DNA from 3 places in the Psychrobacillus sp. AK 1817 genome. Region 3 is predicted to be linked to each of the others. Evidence: predicted binding sites of a transcription regulator. Region 3 holds the regulator's gene; each other region holds the start of a gene.
What was found. Region 3 encodes LexA, which represses DNA repair genes until DNA is damaged. Its sites were predicted from a motif close to CGAACATATGTTCG; they were not measured.

Region 1: the regulator LexA is predicted to act here: its motif matches at 4,272-4,285, upstream of D0S48_RS01275 (YolD-like family protein).
Region 2: the regulator LexA is predicted to act here: its motif matches at 1,848-1,861, upstream of D0S48_RS02645 (Y-family DNA polymerase).

Annotation. Positions count from the first base shown of each region.
Region 1 is NZ_CP031739.1:251,713-257,266, forward strand. It holds gene D0S48_RS01255 (thiamine pyrophosphate-dependent dehydrogenase E1 component subunit alpha) at 1-535, shown strand, start outside; gene D0S48_RS01260 (alpha-ketoacid dehydrogenase subunit beta) at 535-1,518, shown strand; gene D0S48_RS01265 (dihydrolipoamide acetyltransferase family protein) at 1,570-2,889, shown strand; gene D0S48_RS01270 (LLM class flavin-dependent oxidoreductase) at 3,040-4,032, shown strand; gene D0S48_RS01275 (YolD-like family protein) at 4,316-4,687, shown strand; gene D0S48_RS01280 (VC0807 family protein) at 4,904-5,554, shown strand, end outside.
Region 2 is NZ_CP031739.1:511,382-516,935, reverse strand. It holds gene D0S48_RS02655 (ABC transporter permease) at 1-661, shown strand, start outside; gene D0S48_RS02650 (HD domain-containing protein) at 682-1,659, shown strand; gene D0S48_RS02645 (Y-family DNA polymerase) at 1,883-3,136, shown strand; gene D0S48_RS21260 (DUF1062 domain-containing protein) at 3,395-3,715, opposite strand; gene D0S48_RS02635 (GNAT family N-acetyltransferase) at 4,025-4,465, opposite strand; gene D0S48_RS02630 (hypothetical protein) at 4,602-4,895, shown strand; gene D0S48_RS02625 (DUF6157 family protein) at 4,912-5,325, shown strand; gene D0S48_RS02620 (DinB family protein) at 5,327-5,554, shown strand, end outside.
Region 3 is NZ_CP031739.1:787,868-793,421, reverse strand. It holds gene D0S48_RS04065 (hypothetical protein) at 129-731, opposite strand; gene D0S48_RS04060 (DinB family protein) at 1,366-1,815, opposite strand; gene D0S48_RS04055 (hypothetical protein) at 2,012-2,398, shown strand; gene lexA (transcriptional repressor LexA) at 2,529-3,149, opposite strand; gene D0S48_RS04045 (cell division suppressor protein YneA) at 3,325-3,636, shown strand; gene D0S48_RS04040 (YneB family resolvase-like protein) at 3,633-4,280, shown strand; gene D0S48_RS04035 (DUF896 domain-containing protein) at 4,345-4,578, shown strand; gene tkt (transketolase) at 4,666-5,554, shown strand, end outside.

The DNA.
Region 1 (5,554 bases), 540 kb from region 3:
AGGTGATTTCCATGAAGGATTGAACTTTGCAGGGGTGCATCAATTACCTTGTATCACAATGGTAGAAAACAACAAATATGCAATATCTGTTCCTTTTGAGCGCCAAGTTGCTAGCAAAAATGTCGCAGATCGTGCCAGCAGCTATGGAATGCCAGGTGTTACAGTAGATGGAAAAGACCCAATCGAGGTTTATAAAGTAGTGAAAGAAGCAGCTGATCGTGCAAGAAATGGGGAAGGTCCTAGTCTTATTGAGGCAGTGACTTACCGATTAACTGCCCACTCATCAGATGACGATGATAGACAATACCGTACTGCAGAAGACATTGCAGAAGGGAAAGCATTAGATCCTATTATTACATTTGCAAAATATTTAAGAGATTTAGACATTCTGTCAACAGATCTTGAAAAAGAAATAAATGATCGCATTATGAAGGAAGTAAATGAGGCGACTGATTATGCAGAAGCTGCACCATATGCTGCTCCGGAAGATGCATTAAAACATGTCTATGCTGAAAAAGACGGGGGGAACGCATAATGGCAATCATGTCTTATATCGATGCAATAACACTTGCAATGAAGGAAGAAATGACTCGTGATGAGCGCGTTTTCGTTCTTGGTGAAGATGTTGGACGTAAGGGTGGAGTGTTCAAGGCAACCAACGGACTTTATGATGAGTTTGGAGAATACAGAGTTCTAGATACTCCTCTTGCAGAATCTGCTATTGCGGGAGTAGGGATTGGGGCTGCAATGTACGGTCTTCGTCCTATTGCTGAAATGCAGTTTGCAGACTTTATCATGCCTGCTGTTAACCAAATTATCTCAGAGGCTTCACGTATTCGTTACCGTTCTAATAATGATTGGACTTGTCCTATAGTAATTCGTGCGCCTTTTGGTGGCGGAATTCACGGTGCGCTTTATCATTCTCAATCTGTAGAGGCTATTTTTGCTAACCAACCTGGACTAAAAATCGTTATTCCTTCTACTCCATACGATGCCAAAGGATTATTAAAAGCGGCTATTCGTGATGAAGACCCGGTTATGTTCTTTGAGCACAAGCGTGCTTATCGCCTTATTAAAGGAGAGGTTCCGGACGAAGATTACACGATTGAAATTGGAAAAGCAGATGTAAAGCGTGAAGGGGAAGATATAACAGTTATTACTTATGGTCTGGCTGTTCATTTTGCTCTTCAAGCAGCAGAACGTTTAGAAAAAGATGGCATTTCTGCGCATATTTTAGATTTACGTACCATTTATCCTTTAGACAAAGATGCAATTATCGAGGCTGCTTCCAAAACCGGTAAAGTGTTACTTGTAACAGAGGATAACAAAGAAGGTAGCATAATTAGTGAGGTGGCAGCGATTATCGCCGAGAATTGCTTGTTTGATTTGGATGCTCCGATCATGCGCCTTGCTGGTCCTGATGTTCCAGCTATGCCATATGCCCCTACAATGGAAAAATTCTTTATGATTAATCCAGACAAAGTAGAAAAAGCAATGCGTGAGCTAGCTGAATATTAAGTTATTGGAAATATGCTTAGGTGAATTTGATCTATTAAAGGAGGAACCCATATGGCACTAGAACAAATTAAAATGCCTCAGCTTGGGGAAAGTGTAACCGAGGGAACAATCGAAAAATGGTTAGTTAAACCAGGCGATCATGTAAACAAATATGATGCACTTGCAGAGGTCAATACGGACAAAGTTACTGCAGAAGTACCTTCTTCCTTTACAGGAGTCATTAAAGAACTTGTTGCAAATGAAGGAGATACGCTTGCAGTTGGAGAAATCGTCTGTACAATTGAAACAGAAGGCGGCTCTTCCGAGGAAAAAATTGTAGAAGTGAAGGAAGCAGCTCCAGAAGAACCAACTGCAGAAACAGTTAAACCAGCTGAAGTGAATAAACATATCCAATCAGCACCGGCAGAACGGGATAAAGGAATAAAAGCTCGTTACTCTCCTGCAGTTCTTAAACTTTCTCAGGAGCATGACATAGACCTTTCTTTAGTAACAGGTACTGGTAATGAAGGCAGGATTACTCGTAAGGATCTACTAAAAATCATAGATAGTGGAGAGATTCCAAAGGCTGCTCCTGCTGCAAAATCTGCCGTAGAAGAAGCGCCGGCTGTATCTTCTGCTACTGCGAATTCCCAACCAAAGTCTGCTCCTGTTAATGTTCCAGTCGGAGCAGGTGATATTGAAATTCCTGTTACAGGCGTTCGAAAAGCAATTGCAGCTAATATGCTACGTAGTAAGCATGAAGCGCCTCACGCTTGGACAATGATAGAAGTGGATGTAACTAATCTTGTTCAATACCGTGACTCTATTAAAAATGAGTTTAAACAAAAAGAAGGCTTTAACGTTACATACTTTGCCTTCTTCGTTAAAGCAGTAGCACAAGCATTAAAAGAGTTCCCGATGATGAACTCTATGTGGGCTGGTGACAAAATAGTCCAAAAGAAAGACATCAATATTTCGATTGCGGTTGCAACAGATGATGCATTGTTTGTTCCAGTGATTAAACAAGCAGATGAAAAGACTATTAAAGGGATTGCACGTGAAGTGAATGAGCTTGCAGGAAAAGTTCGCTCTGGTAAGCTTAAATCAGATGAAATGCAAGGTGGTACTTTCACAGTCAACAATACTGGTTCATTTGGTTCTGTTCAATCAATGGGTATCATCAACTACCCACAAGCAGCAATTCTTCAGGTGGAATCTATTGTTAAGCGTCCAGTTATTATGGAAGGCGGCATGATTGCTGCAAGAGATATGGTGAACCTATGTCTATCTCTAGACCACCGCGTGCTAGATGGCCTTGTTTGTGGTCGCTTCTTAGCTCGTGTGAAAGAAATATTAGAGAATATTTCGAAGGAAAATACATCTGTATATTAATATTCAGGCGAGAAGTCCCTCAGTAAGGGCTCTCGCCTTTTTTTATTTATAAAACTTAAGTCCCTTTCGTTTACTTTTTTAAACTATTTCTATAGCATTTAAAAGGAAAGAGATACACATGAATTTTCTATGAAGGGACGATTATATATTATGAAATTAAGTGTTTTAGATCAAGCACCGATCACGGCTGGAAATACTGCAGCAGATGCATTAAAAAAAGCAGAAGAATTAGCCCTTTTAGCTGACGAATTAGGCTATCACCGTATGTGGATGGCTGAGCATCATGGAACCGGGGCTTTTGCGAGCTCAGCTCCTGAAGTCATTGCAGCCCATCTTGCTGCTAAAACTCAAAAGCTCCGTATTGGTACTGGCGGTGTTATGATGATGCATTATTCAGCTCTTAAGCTTGCAGAGGTCTTTAAGACGTTAAGTGCTTTTTCTCCAGGAAGAATAGACTTCGGAGTGGGGCGTGCTCCTGGCGGGGATAACTATGCGATGCATGCTCTTTCTGAGGGCCGTCCACCAATGGTGAACAATATGTATGAAAAACTAGGAACTGCATTACAGCTTTTAAATGACGAAGTTCCCGAGGACAGTGTGTACAATAAAACGATTGCTACTCCATCTAATATCGTGCTTCCCGAAGCTTGGTTGCTTGGCTCGACAGGGAACAGTGCGATTCAGGCAGGAAAGATGGGCTTGGGATATTCCTTTGCACAATTCTTTCAGGGAGGAATGACTCCTGCTATTTTAAATGCATACCGTACAAATTTTAAACCTTCAGCATTAATGGAAATGCCTGAGATTAACGTAACGTATTTAGTGACAGTTGCTGAAACAAAAGAAGAGGCAGAATTTGAAGCACTTCCACAGGATATATCTAGACTTTCTCTGATGAAGGGACAAATTCGCCAGCTTATGACACCTGAAGAAGCACAAAACTATCCTTTATCTGAAATGGATCGCATGATGATCCAGGAAAATCGTAAAATCCATTTAGTTGGTTCTGCAAAAGAAGTAGCTACTACTCTTCAAGAAGAACAGGCGCATTATGGGTTCGATGAGGCGATGATTTGTAGTATACCGCATTCTCAGCAAAAGCGTTTAGATGTATATCGATTGTTAGCAAAAGAATTGTTGTAGTGTCTTGATTCTCTTTTATATTAATACTGACTGAGCTTCTTGGTATCTTTAGCGAGTAAGTGAACGATTCGTCGTTCACTTACTCGCTTTTTGAATTGACTTCGTTCGTACTATTACAATTCTCAACTCAAAAAACATACTTTTGCCTTGCTTGCTTTCTAGTATAGATTGTTTGCTAACAGGAAAAACACAGAATAATACTTTATAACATGAATTGCTTTAAATTGGCGGTTGATAACAGAACAAACGTTCTGTATAATGATAAAAAAGAAAGGTGATGGAGATGGCTAATTTCGAGGAAGACTGGAACGCGTTGGATTTATCTAAAATCCGTGATAGAGGTTCAAAAAAGTGGGTGGCGATGATGTTGCCTGAACACGTGAAGATGTTGAGAGACTATCATGAGGAGATAAAAAAAGTTCCGCGCCCAGATCTAAATGAGTTCGACTATGAAGCAATTCAAGAACAAATTGAACTTGCGATGAAAAGAAATGTAGACATAAAAATTAAACGTTGGAAAGATGGAGAATTTTTATATCATCGAGGGACAATTCAATGGATTGATTTAACTAGGCGCATTATCGAATTAGAAGATCCATTTCAATTTTTTGAAGTGAAATTGGATGAAATTGTGGACGTGACGATATTAGAATAAAAACATTCTGAGAGACCTCCTTATAGAGGTCTTTATTGTTTGGAAGTGCTAAGTCTAAATAGATTCAAACATAAAATAATTATAGACAAGATAACTGATGAATCACTTGGGATATATTCAACGTTAGATTTGCTAAATACCTTAATGATAATGAATTCCTTTTACTATAAAAGAGGATTATAGGTATCCATAGGGAATATATTACAGAAGGGTATGATGAGTGGGATAACAGCAAAGGATGATAAAGGGGCAATGAAGAAATACTATATCTTTTTAGAAATCTTGTTTTATGTAGTAGTACCATACTTAATTTGGACTAATGGTAGAGAAGGTTTAGGTGATTATTGGGCACTTTTGTTATCCACTGCGCCTGGATTTGCCTATACTATAGTACGTTTTATTGTAGATCGAGAATTTAATGTGACTGGCATTTTTATCTTGTTCAGTTTATTGGTAGGAACTGTGATTGATATATTATCAGGATCTGCAGAAAGGATGCTATGGAACCAAGTATATTTAGGGGTTGCTTTTAGCTTCGTCTATTTGCTCTCCATGCTCATTAAAAAGCCTCTCCCATTATTTTTCTTTATAGATGTGGCATTCTTGCAGGGATATGACCGTGAAAGCAGTAGAAAGCAGTTCTATCGTAAAGAATTATTTAAATGGTTTCAGCTATTGACGCTAATGTTTGTCATAAGAGGGCTTACCCTAGCAGGCATTAAGGCATGGCTTTTGGACAGGTATGGTGTGGATAGCTATGGCACAATGTTGATTTACTTGAGAATAACTGGTTGGGTCTTTGCAGCAGTTTTCATATGGTTCTATCTAAATATTTACAAGGAAATCAAAAGATTAACGCAGCCACAG
Region 2 (5,554 bases), 280 kb from region 3:
TATGACCATTTTTTCTTATCTTATGCTTTACCCAGTGCTATGGGAGCCGATGGAGGGATTTTCTACAACTGTGTGGGAGAGAATTATCATCCAGGTTGTGCTAATGGCCATTATCACCGTACCAATTGTGGCTTCTCTCATAGGCAACGAGGCCAATCTGCTTGATCAGGAGGAATATATTCTGGCTTCTAAAACGTTAGGGGCTGGTCGACCGAGAATCATTACCCGTCACCTATTTCCAATGATGAGAGAGAAATTATTCGTTTTGTATGGACAACAGGTCGTCGAAACATTAGTTGTGTTTACGCATCTCGGGTTGCTCCAATTGTATATTGGAGGTACAGCAGTTAGCTATGACCCTATGTTTGGAGATCCTCCAAAGTCTATTGCCTATGAATGGGCAGGACTTTTTGGTTCCTCTTTCCGATATCTGCAAGGTGTACCATGGCTTCCACTAGGACCTGCTATATGCTTTGCATTGCTCATCTTGGCAATTTCCGCAATGATAGAAGGCTATACTCGCGCAGTGAACGGACAAGTCAATATTCCAAAGAGAAAGAAAGTAGCGTTTCTGTCTGAGGACATGATTGAATGGAACCAGCAGCAACTACAAGAAAAGATGCAACTTCTTTATAAGGATAAAGAAAAGCAAAAAGTCTGAGCTTAAGGAGGATATCTTCAATGCTTATTGTGGATTCCTTATATGGAGAATTTTATATAGATGGAGTATTAGAAGAATTAATAAATAGTAAGCCTGTTCAACGATTAAAGGGCATACATCAAGGCGGGGCAAGCTATTTAGTAAAGAAAGAATGGAATGTCACTCGATATGAGCATTCCATTGGTGTCATGCTTCTGGTAAAAAAAATAGGGGGTTCGTTAGAAGAACAGATTGCTGGTCTTCTTCACGATGTTTCACATACTGCTTTTTCTCATGTCGTCGATTTTGTTCTGGAAAATAAGGACGAGGACTATCATGAAAAAATATATAGTAGAATAATTAACGGTTCCTCAATACCTACTATCCTAGCTAAATATGGATATAACTTAAAAGACATCCTATTTAATGATTCGAGATGGTCCTTGCTCGAGCAAAGTGCCCCTGATTTATGTGCAGATCGTGTCGATTACACATTACGCGATCTGTATGCCTATGGAAATATTTCAATGGAAGAAGTTCAACATTTTTTACAGAATCTAATCGTGAAAGACGGTAAAATGGTTCTTCCAAATATAGAAATCGCCGAGTGGTTTACATCGGTCTACTATGAGGAAGTAATTGATTTCTTTATGAATCCTTTAAATTTATATGGCAACTACCAGTTAGCTTTTGTTTTAAAGGCAGCATTGGATAAACAAATCATCACATTAGAGGATTTTCTTTTGGAGGATAATCAGTTGCTCCAATTGGTAGTATGCTCACAGGATGATGAAATTCAACATGCTCTTCAAAAGCTTCATCCTTCTGTTGAAGTGATAGACGAGCTAACCAATTATGATTTTCATCAGAAAATGAAGGTTAGACTAATAGATCCTCTAGTTTGTTCGGAAAATGGTTTAGTAAGAGCTTCTGACTGCTCTAAGCAGATTCAAAAATTAAACCAAACGGCATTGCAACGAGCAGTAAAAGGAACCTATGTAAAAATTTTATCTTGCTAATAAAGACAAGCCTATATCGTGATTAGGCTTGTCTTTATTTTGTTATTAGAATTAGTGTCCCAATTACCTGTTGAAATTGTTTCTCATTAGTAATGAATTTATTCAATTTATTCGATTAAGTGTTTTCCTTCCTAATGGTCTACATTACCATTGAATAAGAACGTACGTTTGCAATATAATAATAAGGACGAACGAATGTTCCTTTCGGAGGAGAGTAGATTTTATGTATGAGGGCTTAGAAAATCGAAATATTATTTGCATTGACATTCGAAGCTTTTTTGCGAGCTGTGCAGCGGCAGAAGCAGGACTAGATGTGATGAATACGCCTATTGCTGTTATTGGAAACTTGGAGCAGAAGGGGAGCATTGTGCTTGCTGCTTCTCCTCCAATGAAAAAAAGGTTTGGCGTAAAGACCGGGACGAGGTTATTTGAAATACCAGACGATCCTTCTATCCATCTGTTGGAACCAAAAATGGAATTTTTTGTTCGAGTTTCAATGGAAATCACGCGCTATTTGAATCAGTTTGTCCCAAGTGAAGCGATTCATGTCTATAGTGTGGATGAATGCTTTGCAGACCTTGGGGGAACAGAAAGGCTTTGGGGGCCAATTGAGAACACGGTGAAACGTATACAGGACGGTTTGCATTATCAGTTTCAGCTTCCATGTGCTGTTGGACTGGGACCAAATATGCTTATGGCAAAGCTGGCGCTTGATTTGGATGCCAAAAAAACAGGTTTTGCCAAATGGACGTATGAAGATGTTCAACAAAAGCTATGGCCTGTTTCACCTTTAAGTAAAATGTGGGGAATTGGCTCTCGTTTAGAAAAAACACTAAATAACATGGGGATTTTCAATGTAGGACAGCTAGCAAAAACTCCCTTGAAGTTGTTGGAGGATAAATTTGGAGTGATGGGAAATCAATTGTATCACCATGCCTGGGGGATAGATCTCTCTGAACTGGGAGCGCCCATTGTAGACGGCCAGATAAGCTATGGAAAGGGGCAGGTGTTATTTCGAGATTACCGGACAAAAAAAGAAGTAATGGCAGTCATATTGGAAATGTGTGAGGATGTGGCAAGACGAGCAAGAGAGGCTAATATGGTGGGGCGCACTATACATCTTGCAGTGGGCTATAGTAAAGACTCTTTTGGGGGAGGATTTAATCGTTCACGCTCCATAGATGAACCGACGAATGCGACTATGAAGATTTATAAAATTTGCGAAAAAATATTTGATGAGTTTTATGACCGTAGTCCAGTGAGAAGGCTATCCATTTCTATCACTAATCTAGAGCCGGAGAACTCTATGCAGCTTAGCCTTTTTGAAGAAGGAAAGTGGAAGGAACGCAAGCTTGGAAAGACGATGGATTATCTGCGTAGCAAGTATGGTTCAACCGCTATTTTACGCGCAGTTTCCTATACCGAAGCTGGCACTGCAGTGAAACGAGCGGGCTTGCTCGGAGGTCATAAGAAATAGGATGAACAAATATTAGAGAGAAAATACGATAAAAAAACCCTGTGAAAATTAATCATATTCTCACAGGGAAGGTCAGTTAGAGCAGCTTAATCATAATGGTGTCATACGGCATAACTTTTGCGCTTGGCTTAATCGATAGACCATTTACTAAAATAAAACCATTTCTTATTTTGTCTACGACAGCTGTTCTGCTCCAGTCAGGTATTTGTTGAGAAAGAAGAGAATCAATTCGATAAACTCCTTCTACAGATTTAATCGTTACATAACTTCCGATATAAGCTTTTCCATATAAAGATTTACAGGCAGCTCTGTCAACGTGCTTTCTTTGTTTACAGGTTCACGTCCATGGACTCTTTCATGTCTTCGAAAAGTTTTATAAATATCTAATTTTTTATTCCAGGTATGGTTTTTTTCGCATTTATAAATGGCAAAACGGTATATATGCTTTCCATTTGAATTATGTCTTCGAATATTTGTATCAGTAAACAAGGAATTTTTCCCGCACATTTTACAGTGCTTTACTTCTCTACGAATCGTTTGTTTTTTTAGTATTTCCCAATTGTGACATACAACGGTCATTTCCTTCACCTCATATAAGATAAAGGAACAATCGCATCCGTTTGGATGTTGGCAGGATCGTTATTAATTTGCACTAAAAAAGGCCCCAAAAAGGACCTCAAAAAGCATACGAAACTACTGGTTTGCTCTTGTCCCTTTGTAATGGTAGATGGGCAGACTAATCCCTTGGTTAAAACAGATGTTTTTAAGGGAAAGTGCTATCCAATTTAGTTGGTCCATTACAAAGTAAAAGTTGGCATACGAGTTTTTGTATCCTTTCTCCAAACAGATTTAACAATATTATAACATATAACATTATTTTTAGAATAGTTAAATTAAGGTGAATTCTTTCGTCATCAAGATATGAGGAATACCATCTTCCATGAAGATATCCGAAGTTGTTTTGTATCCAAGTCCAGTATAAAATCCTTCAGCATGGGTTTGACCATGAAGCTTCACTTTCGAAACCTTCAATTCTTTCGCAACATCCTCCAGAGCTTTGACAATTACTTTCCCTAATCCTAATTTTCGATAAGGCGGAAGAATACAAATACGCTCTAGCTTTCCGAATTCATCTACTACTCTTAAGCGACCTGTCCCAACTGCTACATTGTCAATGAAAACTAGAATATGCTGACAATCTCCGGCAAGGGTATCAAATTGGTCAAATTCATCTTCTAAAGGCACACCCTGTTCTTTAACAAATACTTCTTCTCTAATTGCGAAAGCTTTTTTCAAATCCTCTTGGGAGGTAATTTTATTTGATTTCAATTTTTTCAGTCCTTTCCTTATTTTTCTATAAAGTTAGTTTATTTTTATTTAAATTGCAATGGGAAACCTTTGGAAATGAGAAGGTAATTATACTGCTAAAAGCGAATATATAGGAAGAAGTTAAGGGGGGATGTTTTTGTATTTGATTATTATAGCTGTAATTGCAGCTTCTTTTTCACTAGTAACTATTTTCTCCCTTTTTGTCTTAAAAAGATGCAACAGGAAGATGGCCATGATTACCAACTTTATAGCGAGTTTCATCCTATTAGCGTCGGCCTCTGTATTTCTTTATCAACAGAACCCTAGCGAATTTCTAAAAGAGACAAATGGATTGTTAATCATGCTTCTGTTTTTCCCCATCAACATATGGGTTACTTGTCTAATCATTATGCTGAAAAGTAATAAAGTAAACAAACCATACCAAACGTAATAGGAGCTGCTATGAAATGTGCTATGCAAACACCTTTATCACCATTTCAGAGGACTCGACAGTTATATCTGCAATAGTCCCCACACCAAAACACAATAAGCCAACAATTGCTTCTATAGAATATGATCTTATTTATCGTAATCCATACGAGTACACCCAGGAGGATGTGCAGTTTTTAACCTACTTGATAAAAAATCAAATTGAAATGAATAATTTAGAAGAAAAGAGAAGCGAGTTTTTCAGCAAATCTAAGGCATGCTTTAGAGCCTCCCCACTCGTTAAAAATTATGGTTGGGGAATTCATTATAATGAGGCTGGGAAGATTGCTATCTATGAAAAAGGAAGTGAGCACTACAAACAATTGGAGAACAGCTCGCAGTTAAAAATTTTAAAGGGCATGCGTACTAAAAAAACTGTAAGGGTGGATTAAAATGGAGAAAATTTTTTATCGACATATGGATCAAGTACGGGAGCTCACATTAAAGGCTATCAAGCAAATACCAGAAAACCTAGCAGACGAAATTCCAAATGGCTTTAACAACAACATCCGATGGAATTTTGGGCATATTGCTTATACCCAAGAAAAGTTATGCTTTATGCTGCTAGGGATAGAGATGGGTGTACCAGATACTTATGAAACCTATTTTGCAGCAGGAACA
Region 3 (5,554 bases):
AATAGGCATTTTGAAAGAAGAACATTGTTTTTTTATCACAATATAAAAATGAAAATTATTGTATGTATAAGACTGGTCGCTAAACAAGGGCGATCAGTCATCAAAAAAAGGTTAATAGAATTGCAATGTTATTGGATTCCGTATTCTTTAATAAGAGCCTCCATTTTTCTTGAAAACTCGCGATCCAATTTCCTAACCTCATTTAGAATTTCATTTGCTTTAGTTATCTTGTCTGGATCATTCGCATCTAGACCAGCAGCAATTTCACTGAATGCGATATGTTGCTTGCTAATAGCATCTATTAATATTTCATGCGTGGCTGCAATATCATCATTTGGAGGAATAATAGCTTCAATGTTTTCTAAAACAAACATATTTTGTGGAAGAATTTCCTCGTAAATAGCAGTGGCAAATGTATAGCTGTCCAATTGACCATTGGATGATCCAAATCTTAGTTCATCCCAGCGTACTGCTAAATCTGTTACCTCCATATAAGCTACTCTCACATCGTCCAGATAGTATTGCACCAGTTCCTTATCTGTAGATACCATTTCCTCCTCAGGTACTGTTGCCTCTTCTTTTGAATCTGATTTGTTTTCCTCAGCCGCATTCTCTTCTTTTGTTACTACTTTCTCTATCTCTTTTTCAGGTTTTTCTTCCTCCTTTGCTACGGAGCAAGCAGTAAGGCCCAACATACAAGAAACCATTATTAAAAATAACCATTTTCGCATTATGAAAAAAACTCCTTTTGGCTTTTAATCCTGTGCTTATTAAAAAAAGCTAAGAACATATTGTATAACTTGGTTTAAGATGATAAAAAAATTGTTGCTTTTACAAGGATTTAGTTGAGCAAATGTAAGGTCTGGCGTTAGTTCCTGTACTTGATTTATTATTTCTCACGATAAGAAAGGGGATTTCAGTCGGCTTTAAAATATGCACTTATTTACTATATTCATCTCTTAAAATGAAGTCACTGCTATAAGGAAGGAAAACGGGTTTTTGTTAGCGTGGATATATACGACAGGTTACGAGAACAGTAGGATTAGAAAATGTATTTAAATAACATTTTTATGGAAAATAAATATTGAGGCATGAAGTGGCATGGAGAAGAAAAGTCCTACTATGTAGCTCTTAAATAATCAGATGTGGAATTGGAGGGACGCATATAGATATTACTTTTCAATCAACAACAGCGGAAACAAAAAAAGGAAGACAAGAATTTTTATTCTAGTCCTTCCTTTTTTGTTGAATCTAAAGATTTGAGGATAGAAGAGCCAAATTAATGTAGCGAAATAATGGGATCAATTGTTTCACCCCCATTAAATAATTTTTGAACAATATTCTCAGTTGGACAATGAAGCTAATTTAAAAAAGAGGTTTAGGAAAACCATTGAAATGAGCTATGATGCCAATTTGTCCTATGTGGTATGCTTCGTGACTATATATATGATGGAATACCCAGTTATAGGTTGGGGGAGAAGGAGGAATCCAACCATCAGAAAATTTAGGGACTTCAATCAGTTGATTAAACTGTTGATCAGTTAAGTTATTTAATATTCCGTCTGTATGTATGCGAATATCTTGATAAGCTTTAAGTATTTCGAACGGAGAGGAGTTTTTGTCTAAAGTCAAAACTAACTTTTGTTGGAGTGCCACTTCATTAATCCAGAAATCCTCACTAGTAGCAATATGTGAAATAACCCATGCCAAATTATTTGGATAGGTTGGTGAGGTTTTAAACCAGCTTTCTTCTTGTAAACTATTTAAATAAGGTAATAACGTTTTTCTGTAATCATTCCGATATGGAAAAGCCAAATAAATCAATCCTTTCTATTAACAAAAATTAAATATAAATTTTAATAAACAAATGTATTCATTTATGAATTTCTAAATATTTTTTATTGTTCCGATGAATTAAAATAGGATAAAGAGCTTACAAATCTGATGTTAATATAGTACAATGCTACTTATATATATATCTGTAATTCCGGAAATAGTGGAGGGATAGAATGTGGATGCAAATGAATTAATTAATGTGATTAATCATAGTATAGAAAAGTTAGATTATGCTTCAGCAAGAAAATATATAGAGGAAAATCTAAATCTAGTTAATATAAATAAACATTTACTTATTGACAATGCGAGAAGTGTGTTAGTTTACATAAACGACACCCTAGAATCAGGAGCCCAGCCTTTAACTCGCCAAGAAGTTTCCTTGATTTACACGATTAATAAGCATGCTACGAAATTTGACGTTAGAGCTTTGAGAATGATAATAAGAGATAACCCGTCCTTGCTAATAAGACAAGACATCAAACATTATTTTAATGAAGATGCAAAGACTCTCTTAGAGGGAATGAATGTAATACCAAAACAATCAAAACAAGCAATAATATAAACAAAACCCCTTCATGTCTCGAACATGAAGGGGTTTTTCGATGATCTAAACAAAAATGTCCACTTTCTTGTTAGATATGATATCGGCTCAAAGTAATCATACTATGAAAATTGTAGAAGTCAAGCAATCATTAGTGAATATGTCGGTAAACTCCTACTACTTTTCCTAAAATAGAGACTTGATTAACAATAATCGGATCCATCGCAGAGTTCTCCGGCTGTAGGCGGAAATACGTTTTTTCTTTAAAGAATCGTTTTACTGTTGCTTCATCCTCTTCTGTCATTGCTACAACGATGTCCCCATTGTTAGCAGATTGCTGTTGTTTAACAATGACATAATCTCCATTCAAGATTCCAGCTTCAATCATACTATCACCCATAATTTCTAACATAAATAGGTGATCATCTGAAGTACCAAACGTTTCAGGAAGCGGGAAGAATTCTTCAACGTTTTCAATTGCAGTAATAGGCATACCAGCTGTAACCTTCCCAACTAAAGGAACATGCACAACTCCCTGCCTTTCGACAGTAGCCTCTAAACCATCTAATATTTCTATTGCACGTGGTTTTGTAGGGTCTCTACGAATTAAACCTTTACTTTCCAATCTTGCTAAGTGTCCATGTACAGTAGAACTTGAAGCAAGACCTACTGCCTCACCAATTTCACGTACGGATGGTGGATAGCCTTTTTTACGAACTTCTTCCTTTATAAAAGCTAGAATATCTTCCTGTCTTTTAGACGCTTTCTTCAATGAGTTCACCTCTTTTAGTAATAAATTCCCTACTAGATTAATACTTATTAATAGTATACCAGTGTCCTGAAAATTATGCAAACATAGGTTCTAATATTTGTTGACAAAAACAAATGTTCGTATTAATATTAGAACATACATTCCGAACAAACATTCTAATTTTGGGGGTTTTTTTATGAATTGGGTAAAAAACAATTATTTTTTAGCATTATTTTTAGGACTAAATCTTATATTTATGACAACTATGGTAATCTCACATACAATAACAAACGAGGAAGACTCACACATCAAAATAGAACAAGGGGATTCCTTATGGGCTCTTGCAACAAAATATGGCATAGAAGATTCAAGGGAAGAATGGGTTAGTCAGGTAATAGAAATGAATAATTTATACGATACCTCTATTAAAGCTGGGGATGTTATAGTTGTTCCTAAAGTAAGTGAGAACCTTCACTTAAATTATGGAACAGAGGTAGCGGGAGAATGAAATCAGTTATTTATTGTCGAGTAAGTACAGACAAATCCACACAAGAAACTTCTTTAGAGAGACAAGAGGAAGAGTTGATAGATTTTGCTAAAAAACAGGGCAGTGAGGTTTCTCAGGTTTTTGCAGATCAGCATAGTGGATATGATGTTGAGAGAGATGGGCTATTAGAGATGCTCAATTATGTAAAAGAAAATGATATCAAAGCGGTGTTTGTGCAAGATGAAACTAGAATAGGTAGAGGTAATGGTAGAATGGCTGTCCTTCATTTACTTCAGAAAACAAACACATCGGTCTATACGTTACAGGATAAAGGTATATTAAACTTAAATGAAATGGATTCTATGCTTTTAGAAATCCTTGCCTTGGTGGAGGAATATCAACGTAAAATTCATAATGCCAAGATTAAAAGAGGAATGAAGCGCGCGATATCAAAAGGCTATCGTCCAGAAAAGAATTTAAAAACTCGAGGAAACCCTGAGGGAAGAGAGCGAATAGATATACCTGTTGATGAAATTGTCCGATTACGGAACGCAGGGCTCACATACGAGGAAATCACCTCTACATTAAAGGGATTAGGTTTTAATATAAGTAAAGCAACTGTACATAGAAGATATATGGAATTTAAAGAGACTCACGAAGGGTAAAGACTTGCACTTCGTGTGTTTTTTTCATACCTTTATATAAGAGTTAGTTGAAAGGATGAAAAATATGTTAAGTAAAGAAAAACTAGCACGTATTAATGAGCTGGCAAAAAAGTCTAAGTCCAGTGGATTATCTATTGAGGAAGCAAAGGAACAAAGTGCTTTGCGCAAAGAATATTTGGAAACATTTAGAGCAACAATGAGAGATACAATAGAAAGTGTAAAAGTTATCGACCCTTCTGGAAACGATGTTACACCAGAAAAGGTACAACAAGCGAAAAAGGGTAAATTTCTGAATTAACTAATCATTTCAGAAACCATTGATAATACGCGAATTGTTGTCTAAACTATTATTATAGAAAAAATTTTGTTCGAGAGGATGTCATTCATGTCATTACAATCAGATCTATTAGCAATTACGACTATTCGTACTCTATCTATCGATGCAATCGATAAAGCAAACTCTGGTCATCCAGGTCTTCCTATGGGAGCTGCACCAATGGCGTACACATTATGGACAAAACATTTACGCCACAACCCAAGCAATCCTAATTGGTTTAACCGCGACCGCTTTGTTTTATCAGCAGGTCATGGCTCAATGCTGTTATACAGCTTGCTACACCTTGGTGGTTATGATCTACCTATGGAAGAGATTAAAAACTTCAGACAGTGGAACTCTAAAACTCCCGGACATCCAGAATTTCGTCACACAGCAGGGGTAGAAGCAACAACTGGTCCTTTAGGACAAGGTATAGGTATGGCTGTAGGTATGGCCATGGCAGAGGCGCATTTAGCTGCTACTTACAATCAAGAAGGACATTCTATTGTTGATCATTATACGTATGCATTATGCGGAGATGGAGATTTGATGGAAGGTGTAGCTGCTGAAGCTATTTCTCTAGCGGGACACTTAAAATTAGATAAACTAATCGTATTGTATGATAGTAATGATATTTCGTTAGATGGAGATTTACATAAATCTTTCTCTGAGAACATTGAAAAACGTTTTGAATCATACGGATGGAACCATATTTATGTAGAAGATGGTAATGATATTGAAGCAATTTCAGCTGCAATCGACAAAGCTAAATCACAAAACGATAAACCAACAATTATCGAAGTGAAAACAGTTATTGGATTTGGTTCTCCCAACCGCTCCGGAAAAGCAGATGCTCATGGTATGCCGCTTGGCAAAGAAGAATCTCTATTAGCTAAAGCAGAATATAAATGGTTATTCGAAGAAGATTTCTATGTACCAGAGGAAGTTTATGAAACTT